DNA from 4 places in the Kitasatospora sp. NPDC056138 genome. Region 3 is predicted to be linked to each of the others. Evidence: riboswitches for the same ligand, from Rfam matches in the RefSeq annotation. Region 3 holds a riboswitch; each other region holds the start of a gene.

Region 1 (2,189 bases), on a different contig from region 3:
GAAGGCTTCGACCAGACCGTCCACCAGGGCTTCCTTGCCCGGGGTGTAGCGGTAGATGGCCATCGACTCCACCCCCAGCTCGGCGGCCAGGCGGCGCATGGTGAGCGCGGCCAGCCCCTCCCGGTCGACCAGTGCGACGGCTGCGGAGAGCACCAGGGGGCGGCTCAGGCGTCCTCGCTTCTCCGGAGTGCTCCGGTCGGGCTCCGCTGCCATGTCGGCCTCCCTCGCCTGCCTGCGGGGACGAACCCGGGCTGTTGTCGGGTGACACCAAAAGGATACAAGGTATGTATCAGGCATAAAGCGACGCGGGACGGACGACTTGTGCGGCCGGGTCAGTCCTGGTGGCCGAGCACCCCGTGGGCCAGGACCTCGGCGACGGCGGTGTCGACCAGCCGGTAGCGGATGATCCGCCCGTCGCGCTCGCCGCTGACCAGCCCGCCGGCGCGCAGCAGCCGCAGCGCCTGGGAGACGGCGGGGTCGCGCATTCCGGTGGCGACGGCGAGGTCGGTGACGGCGAGCGGTCCCGTCTCGTACAGGGCCAGCAGCAGCGAGAGCCGTCCGGGGTCGGCGAGCAGGGCGAAGCGCTCGGCCCAGGCCCGGACGTGCTCGGTGTCGCCGATCGCGGCGATGGCCTCGCAGACCCGGTGCCCGTCGATGGTCCTGCGGTCGGCGCGGTCGGCGGGGACGAGATGCATGCCTCGCATTCTCGCAGCAGACCCCTGTGATACCGGACACCTGCACAGCTGTGCAGGCTTGCAGCGGTGGCGCGCGGACCCCTACGGTTGTCCCCGCCGTGGTGTTCGGGAAGACCGGTGACAGACCCTCAGGGGTCTCAGACCGGAGCGGCCCTCGCCACTGTGATCGGGAAGTACCGGCACCATCCCCGTCCCTGCCAGGGCCGGGCGGCCACTGGACGCAGCCGCGTCCGGGAAGGCCGGGTGCGGGTGCGTTCGACCCGTCAGCCAGGAGACCGGCCACGGCATCTCACGAAGTGATCCACGAGGTGCTGGAGCGTGACCCGCAGATGACCCTGCCCGGAATCGAGACCGCCCCGGCGGCGGCCCCCGCCCTGCCGGCCTTCCGCTGGAAGCGCGAGGACACGGTGCGGACCGCCGGTCTGATGGCCGTGATCCTGGCCATGCACGTGCTGGCCTTCGGAACCCTGATCTTCCTGGTGGTGCCGGAGAAGTACGAGGTGGGCACCCAGGTCTACGGGGTCGGCCTCGGCATCACCGCCTACACCCTCGGCATGCGGCACGCCTTCGACGCCGACCACATCGCCGTCATCGACAACACCACCCGCAAGCTGATGGCCGACGGCAAGCGCCCGGTCTCGGTGGGCTTCTGGTTCGCGCTCGGGCACTCCTCGATGGTGGTGGTGATGGCCGCGCTGGTGGCCGGAGGCGCGGCGCTGGCCGGGACGCTGATGGACGATCAGTCGACCACCCACCAGGTGCTCGGCATGGTCGGCACCACCGCCTCCGGGGTCTTCCTCTACCTGATCGCGGCGCTCAACCTGGCCGCGCTGGTGGGCATCGCGAAGGTGTTCCGGGCGATGCGCGCGGGCCGGTACGACGAGAGCGAGCTGGAGGCGCACCTCAACTCGCGGGGTCTGATGAACCGCATCCTCTCCCGTGCCACCCGTTCGATCACCCGCCCCGGTCAGATGTTCCCGGTCGGCATGGTGCTCGGTCTCGGCTTCGACACCGCGACCGAGGTCACCCTGATGGTGATGGCGGGTTCGGGCGCGGCGGCCGGTCTGCCCTGGTACGCCATCGTCTGCCTGCCGCTGCTGTTCGCGGCGGGGATGAGCCTGTTCGACACCCTCGACGGCACCTTCATGAACTTCGCGTACCAGTGGGCGTTCTCCAACCCGGTCCGCAAGGTGTACTACAACCTGACCATCACCGGCCTGTCGATCGCGGTCGCCTTCATCATCGGCACCATCGAACTGGTCGGCGTGCTGCACGAGAAGCTCGACCTCACCGACCCGGTGACGGGCTGGATCGCCGGACTGAGCCTGGACAACGTCGGGTTCGTGATCGTCGGCCTGTTCGTCGTGGTCTGGGTGGCGGCGGTCGGCTACTGGCGCTTCGCCAAGGTCGAGCAGCGCTGGTCGACGGAGTAGGCCGCGCCGTGGACGCGCCGTCCGCTCGCTCCGGCGCCGGCCGGGCCTGATCGTCCGGGCG
Region 2 (2,189 bases), on a different contig from region 3:
GCTCCTCGTACAGCCGTAGCAACTGCTCGGCCGCGTGGCCGAATCCGGCACCGGCGTCGAGGACGACGGCGGCCAGGTCGAGGTAGACGCCCTGGAGGACGTCCGGCAGGGCCGTCGCGGGCAGGCCGGTGTCCGAGACCTCCAGCCAGAGCGAGGTCACGCCGTTCTCCAGGTCGGCGAGCACGGCCTCGTTGGCCCGCCGGGGATCCGGATCGGTGTGGCGCTGGCGCACGTCCCAGCCCGAGACCGCCGCGCCCTGCGGCCGACCGCCCCGGACGAACGGGGGGAAGCCCGGGTAGCCGGCGGCGGCCGAGCCGTCCTCGGCGGTGTACAGCGGACGGACTCGTAGTCCGTCCTGGAGTTCACTGGAGAGGACTTCCTCGGCCTGGACACCGGTGGCGTCCGGCGCACCGGACTTGCGCAGCACGCCTTCGACCAGGCGCTGCCACCGCTCACGGCTTGCGTCCGGGAACTCGGCGGCCAGGGGGAGCCCATGGGGCAGGACCGTCATAGGGGAAGGTTAATGCTCGTCAGCCCGGCTCTATCAGTGCCCAGGAGTGTGACCTTGAACTCGCTGCACTGGAGGGTACCCGGAGTGCCAGCCGGCCGGCCGGCAGGGTTCACGACCTCTGCCGGGTGCCCCCCGTGCTGTCCGCCAGGGCCGGCCGTCCCGTCGCCGTCGCCGTCCTCCTCGTCCTGATGGTCCGCCGGGGGCCGGGAGTGGGGATGCGCAGCGACTCCAGTGCGGGCGGCAGCGGTCCGTCGTGCGGGAACCGCTCGATGCCGAGCCCGATCCGCCGGACCCAGGCGCAGAGGCCGGCCGTGTCGGCGGGGTCGGTCACGTTGCCGAGCCAGACCGGTGCGGTCGGCCGTTCGCCCGGAAGCCGCCCCCGGGTGCGGACGACGACGACATTGGCCAGTTCGCACGGTCCCAGGCAGTCGGTGACCACCAGGTTCGCGGCGGGGAGGTCCTCGACGGCCTCGGCGAGTGCGGACAGCTGACCCAGGTGGTCGGTGCCCGGCCGTTTCGCGGCACTGCCGCAGCAGCAGCCGCGGCACAGGACGACGTCGACGGCCGCCGTGCGGGCAGCCCTGACCGATGACACCGCAGAACCTCCTCGTGGGGTCCGCGCCCCGACCTCCGGAGAAACCACGGGTCAGTGTTCTGACTCCCGGATCCACGCGTCCCGGGGCCTCCGACCGCTGCACAGCGGTCGTCGGCCGGGGTCGCTCCCCGGTCACAGTGGCGGGACCGCCCCGGAATCGCACCGGGTTCCTGCACACCGTGGTCTCGGATGCTCACCGCATCCCGGGTGTGACCCTGCCGCAGAAGTGACGGTCCGTCAACTGGTGGCGAAGCGGCCTGCGGTGTCGTCGGGCCGGCTTCCGGTGTGCGCCGGGGCGCAGCACCCGGCGTGTCCCAAAGCCGTGGCCGTCGCGGCCCCGGGGTGCCGCGAAGGCGTTGACCGTTCGTACAAGCCGCCCTTAACCTCCCCTTACAAGTGATGGTTCGAGGAAGCCGGTGCGAATCCGGCGCGGTCGCGCCACTGTGAGTCCACCGCCCGCCGGGCAGTGGGCAAGTCAGACACTCCCCGTCACGCCCGCTCCAACGAACAGGGACGCACGATCCCGCTAGGAGGGCTCACTGTGAGCAGTCTGTCCGCGCCCGGAACCATCGCCACGCCCGTGGTGGTCCCCAATGCCAGAGCCGCTCTGTGGCTGATCGGCACCGCGCTCCTCGCACTCCTCGCCTACTACTTCATCGGCGTCGACCAGGGTGCTGTCTCCGTCTTCGGGAACGACATGCACATCCACGAATTCGTCCACGACTCCCGCCACTTCCTCGGCTTCCCCTGCCACTGACCGGGGCCGGGACAACAGCTGATCATGGAAAAGAGAATCATCCTGCGCGGCCTGCTGGCCGGCGCGGTGGCCGGCCTGCTCGCGTTCGTCTTCGCGCGGATCTTCGCCGAGCCGCAGATCAACCAGGCCATCGACTACGAGAGCGGCCGTGACGCCGCCCAGGAACTGCTGGACAAGGCCGCCGGCCTTCCGGTGGAAGCCGCCGGACCGGACCTCTTCAGCCGTACCGTCCAGGCCAATGTCGGCATCGGGACCGGCATGATCCTGTTCGGGGCGGCCATGGGAGCCCTGTTCGCCGTCGCCTACCTGCTGTGCCTGGGCCGGGT
Region 3 (2,189 bases):
GAGGGCATGACCTCGGAGACACTCGCAACCTCGCTCGGCCTGCTCGGCACCATCGGCGGCTTCGGTCTGCTCGGCTTCCTGATCGGCCGTGAGCTGCCCGGCCGCGGTGCGCCGGGGCACCCCGGAGGGCCCGGCTCGGGCGGCGGTCACGGCGGGGGTCCGGGCGGCGGTCACGAGGGCCCCAACCACCCCGCGGCGCCGGTTCTTCCCGACCGCCTGTACGGCACCCTGCCCGCCGCCTCCGCCTTTGGGTCGGGCACACTGTCCGGATGGACATCCTCATCCGCCGGGCGCTCGAAGAGGACCTCGAAGCCGCTGGTGACGTCACGGTCGAGGCGTTCGTGGGCGACGGTCACACCTCGCCGGACAGCGGCTACGTCGAGCTCCTGCGGGACGCCGGGCGCCGCAACCAGGAGGCCGAACTCCTCGTCGCGCTCGACCCGCACAGCCGGCAGGTCCTCGGCTGCGTGACCCTCGCGGTCGGCGGCACCGAGTGGGCCGACATCGCCGCCCCGCACGAGGGCGAGATCCGGATGCTGGCGGTCGGCGCGGCGGCCCGTGGGCGCGGCGCTGGTGACGCGCTGGTCCGTGCCGCGATGGCCCGCTGCCGGGAGCTCGGCCTGGCCGGCATGGCCTTCTCGACCCGTCCGGAGATGAAGGCGGCGCACCGGATCTACGAACGCCTGGGCTTTGCCCGGACCCCCGAACGGGACTGGGCGCCGGCCCCCGGAATCGACCTCATGGTGTACTCGATCACCTTCTGACGGCCTCTGCCGCGTAACCACGCGGGTAGCTCGGCCACGACACACGCCACTACATCTGGTGCCGCATCGTCGCACCGCCACAACATGTATGCTCGCTCTCGCTGTCGAAGCAGGGGAACCCGGTGCGAATCCGGGACTGCCCCGCAGCGGTGAGCGGGCGGCTGCCCCAAGCGCCCGCAAGTCCGATGACCTGCCGACGGTGTGCCACACGGCTTCCCCGCAGATGCCTTGCAGCACCGCAGTACGTCCGGGCCTCGCGGGTGGGCCGGGGGGTCGAGCGCGCCGGTACCGGGCGTGCTGTCCTTCCCTGCGCTCGTGCCGGTCCGGACCTCCCACCCCCAGCCTCCGGCTGGGAGGGGCTCCCCAGTCGTCCGCCGCCGCCAGGAGAGAAGCGCCTTGACCATCGCTGCCTCAGTTGCCCTGCCCTCCCAGGGTTCCGCCGCCACCCCCCAGACCGACCCCGGTGCGGCACTGCTTCGGCTCCTCACCGACCGCAGCGTGGACCTCCCCCAGGTGGACCCCGGCCACGTCGCCGCCGCCGCGCTGCGCGGCCGCCACGCCGGTTCGGACTTCGCCGAGCTGCGCGGGCTGGCCGTGGAGGCCGCCGCGTCGATGATCGCCGAGGACCCCCAGTACTCGAAGCTGGCCGCCCGCCTGCTCGCCATGGAGATCGCCGACGAGGCGATCGGCCAGGGCGCCGTCTCGTTCTCCGCCTCGATCGCCGTCGGCCACGCCGAGGGCCTGATCGGCGACGTCACCGCCGCCCTGGTCGCCAAGCACGCCGAGGCCTTCGACGCCCTGATCGACCTTCAGGGCGACGACCGCTTCGAGTACTTCGGCCTGCGCACCGTGCAGTCCCGCTACCTGCTGCGCCACCCGATCACCCGCAAGGTGATCGAGACCCCGCAGCACTTCCTGCTCCGCGTCGCGGCCGGTCTGGCGGTCGGCGACAGCGAGCAGTCGGTGGCCGAGGTGGCCGAGCTCTACCGGCTGATGAGCCGTCTGGAGTACCTGACCAGCTCGCCGACGCTCTTCAACTCCGGCACCAAGCACCCGCAGATGTCCAGCTGCTACCTGCTGGACTCGCCGCTGGACAACCTGGACTCGATCTACTCGCGCTACGCCCAGATCGCCCGGCTGTCCAAGCACGCCGGCGGCATCGGCCTGTCCTACAGCCGGATCCGCTCGCGCGGCAGCCTGATCCGGGGCACCAACGGCAAGTCCAACGGCATCGTCCCGTTCCTGCGCACCCTGGACTCCTCGGTCGCCGCCGTCAACCAGGGCGGCCGCCGCAAGGGCGCGGCCTGCGTCTACCTGGAGACCTGGCACGCCGACATCGAGGAGTTCCTGGAGCTCCGCGACAACACCGGCGAGGAGGCCCGCCGGACCCACAACCTCAACCTGGCGCACTGGATCCCGGACGAG
Region 4 (2,189 bases), on a different contig from region 3:
CGGAACCCGGCGCGCGCCAGGACGGGCAGCCGCTCCGCGGGCGCGCCGGGCAGCACCACGCCGCGCCAGGGCGTCAGCCGGAGCCCGTCGGCCGCGGCCGCGGCCAGGGTCCGCCACTGGGCGGCGCCGACCCGGCCGAAGCGCAGGCCGACCGAGAGGCCGCCGGGCAGCACGCCCGGCGCCGGGGTCGCGCCCGGCAGCGCGGGCAGGGCTTCCGGGCCCGGGTCGAGCAGCTGCGGCACCTCACGCAGGTGCCAGGCCGCGGTGCCGGTGGCCCGCAGCGCGCGCAGGAACTCCTCGGCGGCGGCGAGGGCGTGTTCGACCGCCTGACCGGGGGGCACCCGGCGGGCGGTGGCGGCGCGTCCGAGGCGCAGCAGGGCGCCGCCGTCCGCGGTTGCGATCAATGTCACATCGGCGTCCAGGGCGGCGGTGTCACCGCGCCCGTCGTCCAGGGCGAACAGGAACTTGCCGGAGAGCTGCGCCGCCGGCCCGCTCGCGCAGAGCCGCCGGTCGAGCTCGCGCACCCAGGACTGCACGTCCGCGTGGCCCAGCCCGTCGAGCCCGGCGGCCGGGGAGGCGACGATGTTGCGGACCCGCTCGTGGGTGTCCGAGGGCAGCAGCCCGGCGGCGCGCAGCCGGCTCCCGAGTTCGCGGCCGCAGTCCGAAGGCAGGCCGCGCAGTTGGACGTTGCCGCGCGAGGTGGTCTCCAGCTCGCCGTCGCCCAGCTCCTCGGCGGCGTCGGCGAGCGCGAGTGCCTGACGGACCGTCAGCAGGCCGCCGGGGACGCGGATCCTGGCGAGCGCGCCGTCGTCGGCGGTATGCAGACGAAGGGCCCCCGGGCAGGCGTCCGAACGACCGCGGTCGGGCGCACCGGGGCCCGCTGCGGCGGCGTCGGGTGTGGGTGGCATGGCGGCGAGCATACAGATTGCCGGTCCGGATGCAGCGTCCCGCCGATCACACTTCCGGTCGGCACTCCCCCAGCTCAGCCCCACCCCGTACGATGCTCCCGGACGGTCCTGGTGGGCCGTCCACGCCAGCGACGGCGCCAAGGGGAGGAAACCGGTGCAAACCCGGTGCGGTCCCGCCACTGTGACCACGGTTCACGCCGTGGGAGCCAGGAACTCCTGCCGTCCTCCATGCTTCCCCGGCCTCCGGCCGGGGGGACCCCCCGGGGCGCGGACCCCGAGGAAGGCCTGAGACCTATGCGCTGCCGCGTGCCCGTACGGGCTGCCGCGACCCGCCCGCCCTCGGACCCGGCCCCGGCCGGGCCGCGGAGACGCTCCGGGCGCCCTGAGCCGACGCTGACGTTTTCCGCTCCCTCGCTCCCCCTTTCGCCGCTCGCCTGCCGCCCATCGTCCTCGGCGGCGGCGCGCCCTTCGGCTCGGAGCACCGACCTGGCCGGGAGGGCCTTCGCATGATCCTGCTGCTTTCCACCTCGGACACCGATCTGCTGAGCGCCCGTGCCTCCCGGGGCCCGGTCGGCTACCGCCTCGGCAACCCCGCCCGGCTGACCGCCGGGGACCTGCCGGCCCTGCTGGAGGGCACCGACCTGGTGGTCGTCCGGCTGCTCGGCGGCCGCCGGGCCTGGGAGGAGGGCCTGGACGCGCTGCTCGCGGGCCCGCGCCCGGTGGTCGTGCTGACGGGTGAGCAGGCGCCGGACGCCCAGCTGATGGAGCTGTCCACGGTGCCCGCCGGGATCGCCGCCGAGGCGCACGCCTACCTGGCGCACGGCGGCGCGGCCAACCTGGCCGAGCTCGGCGCCTTCCTCTCCGACACCGTGCTGCTCACCGGGCACGGCTTCGCGCCGCCCGCCTCCGCCCCGGCCTGGGGCCCGCTGGAGCGCACCCCCCGGAACGCGGACGGCCCGGTCATCGCGGTGCTCTACTACCGCGCCCACCACATGAGCGGCAACACCGCCTTCGTCGAGGACCTGTGCCGGGCGATCGAGGACCAGGGCGCCCGCCCGAAGCCGCTGTACTGCTCCTCGCTGCGCGGCGCCGAGCCCGAGCTGCTGGCCGAGCTGGGCCAGGCGGACGCGATCGTCACCACCGTGCTCGCGGCCGGCGGCACCCGCCCGGCCGACGCGCAGGCGGGCGGCGACGAGGAGGCCTGGGACGCGGGGGCACTCGCCGGGCTCGACCGCCCGATCCTCCAGGCGCTGTGCCTGACCTGGTCCCGCGCGGCCTGGG

The links. Region 3 has a riboswitch for cobalamin ahead of ACFC1R_RS03135 (ribonucleoside-diphosphate reductase subunit alpha). Riboswitches for the same ligand answer to the same signal wherever they lie in the genome.
Region 1: it holds a riboswitch for cobalamin, as region 3 does, so the genes downstream of both, ACFC1R_RS25330 (HoxN/HupN/NixA family nickel/cobalt transporter) here and ACFC1R_RS03135 (ribonucleoside-diphosphate reductase subunit alpha) in region 3, are expected to answer to the same signal.
Region 2: it holds a riboswitch for cobalamin, as region 3 does, so the genes downstream of both, ACFC1R_RS13270 ((2Fe-2S) ferredoxin domain-containing protein) here and ACFC1R_RS03135 (ribonucleoside-diphosphate reductase subunit alpha) in region 3, are expected to answer to the same signal.
Region 4: it holds a riboswitch for cobalamin, as region 3 does, so the genes downstream of both, cobN (cobaltochelatase subunit CobN) here and ACFC1R_RS03135 (ribonucleoside-diphosphate reductase subunit alpha) in region 3, are expected to answer to the same signal.

The regions. Positions count from the first base shown of each region.
Region 1 covers NZ_JBHJVK010000046.1:10,292-12,480, forward strand. The annotation lists gene ACFC1R_RS25320 (TetR/AcrR family transcriptional regulator) at 1-213, opposite strand, end outside; gene ACFC1R_RS25325 (ArsR/SmtB family transcription factor) at 333-695, opposite strand; cobalamin riboswitch at 778-994, shown strand; gene ACFC1R_RS25330 (HoxN/HupN/NixA family nickel/cobalt transporter) at 1,025-2,128, shown strand.
Region 2 covers NZ_JBHJVK010000016.1:68,521-70,709, reverse strand. The annotation lists gene ACFC1R_RS13275 (methylmalonyl-CoA mutase family protein) at 1-511, opposite strand, end outside; gene ACFC1R_RS13270 ((2Fe-2S) ferredoxin domain-containing protein) at 621-1,106, opposite strand; cobalamin riboswitch at 1,159-1,279, opposite strand; cobalamin riboswitch at 1,490-1,612, shown strand; gene ACFC1R_RS13265 (CbtB-domain containing protein) at 1,648-1,863, shown strand; gene ACFC1R_RS13260 (CbtA family protein) at 1,888-2,189, shown strand, end outside.
Region 3 covers NZ_JBHJVK010000003.1:43,994-46,182, reverse strand. The annotation lists gene ACFC1R_RS03140 (GNAT family N-acetyltransferase) at 270-764, shown strand; cobalamin riboswitch at 836-977, shown strand; gene ACFC1R_RS03135 (ribonucleoside-diphosphate reductase subunit alpha) at 1,167-2,189, shown strand, end outside.
Region 4 covers NZ_JBHJVK010000037.1:17,030-19,218, forward strand. The annotation lists gene ACFC1R_RS22180 (cobalamin biosynthesis protein CobG) at 1-908, opposite strand, end outside; cobalamin riboswitch at 995-1,147, shown strand; gene cobN (cobaltochelatase subunit CobN) at 1,415-2,189, shown strand, end outside.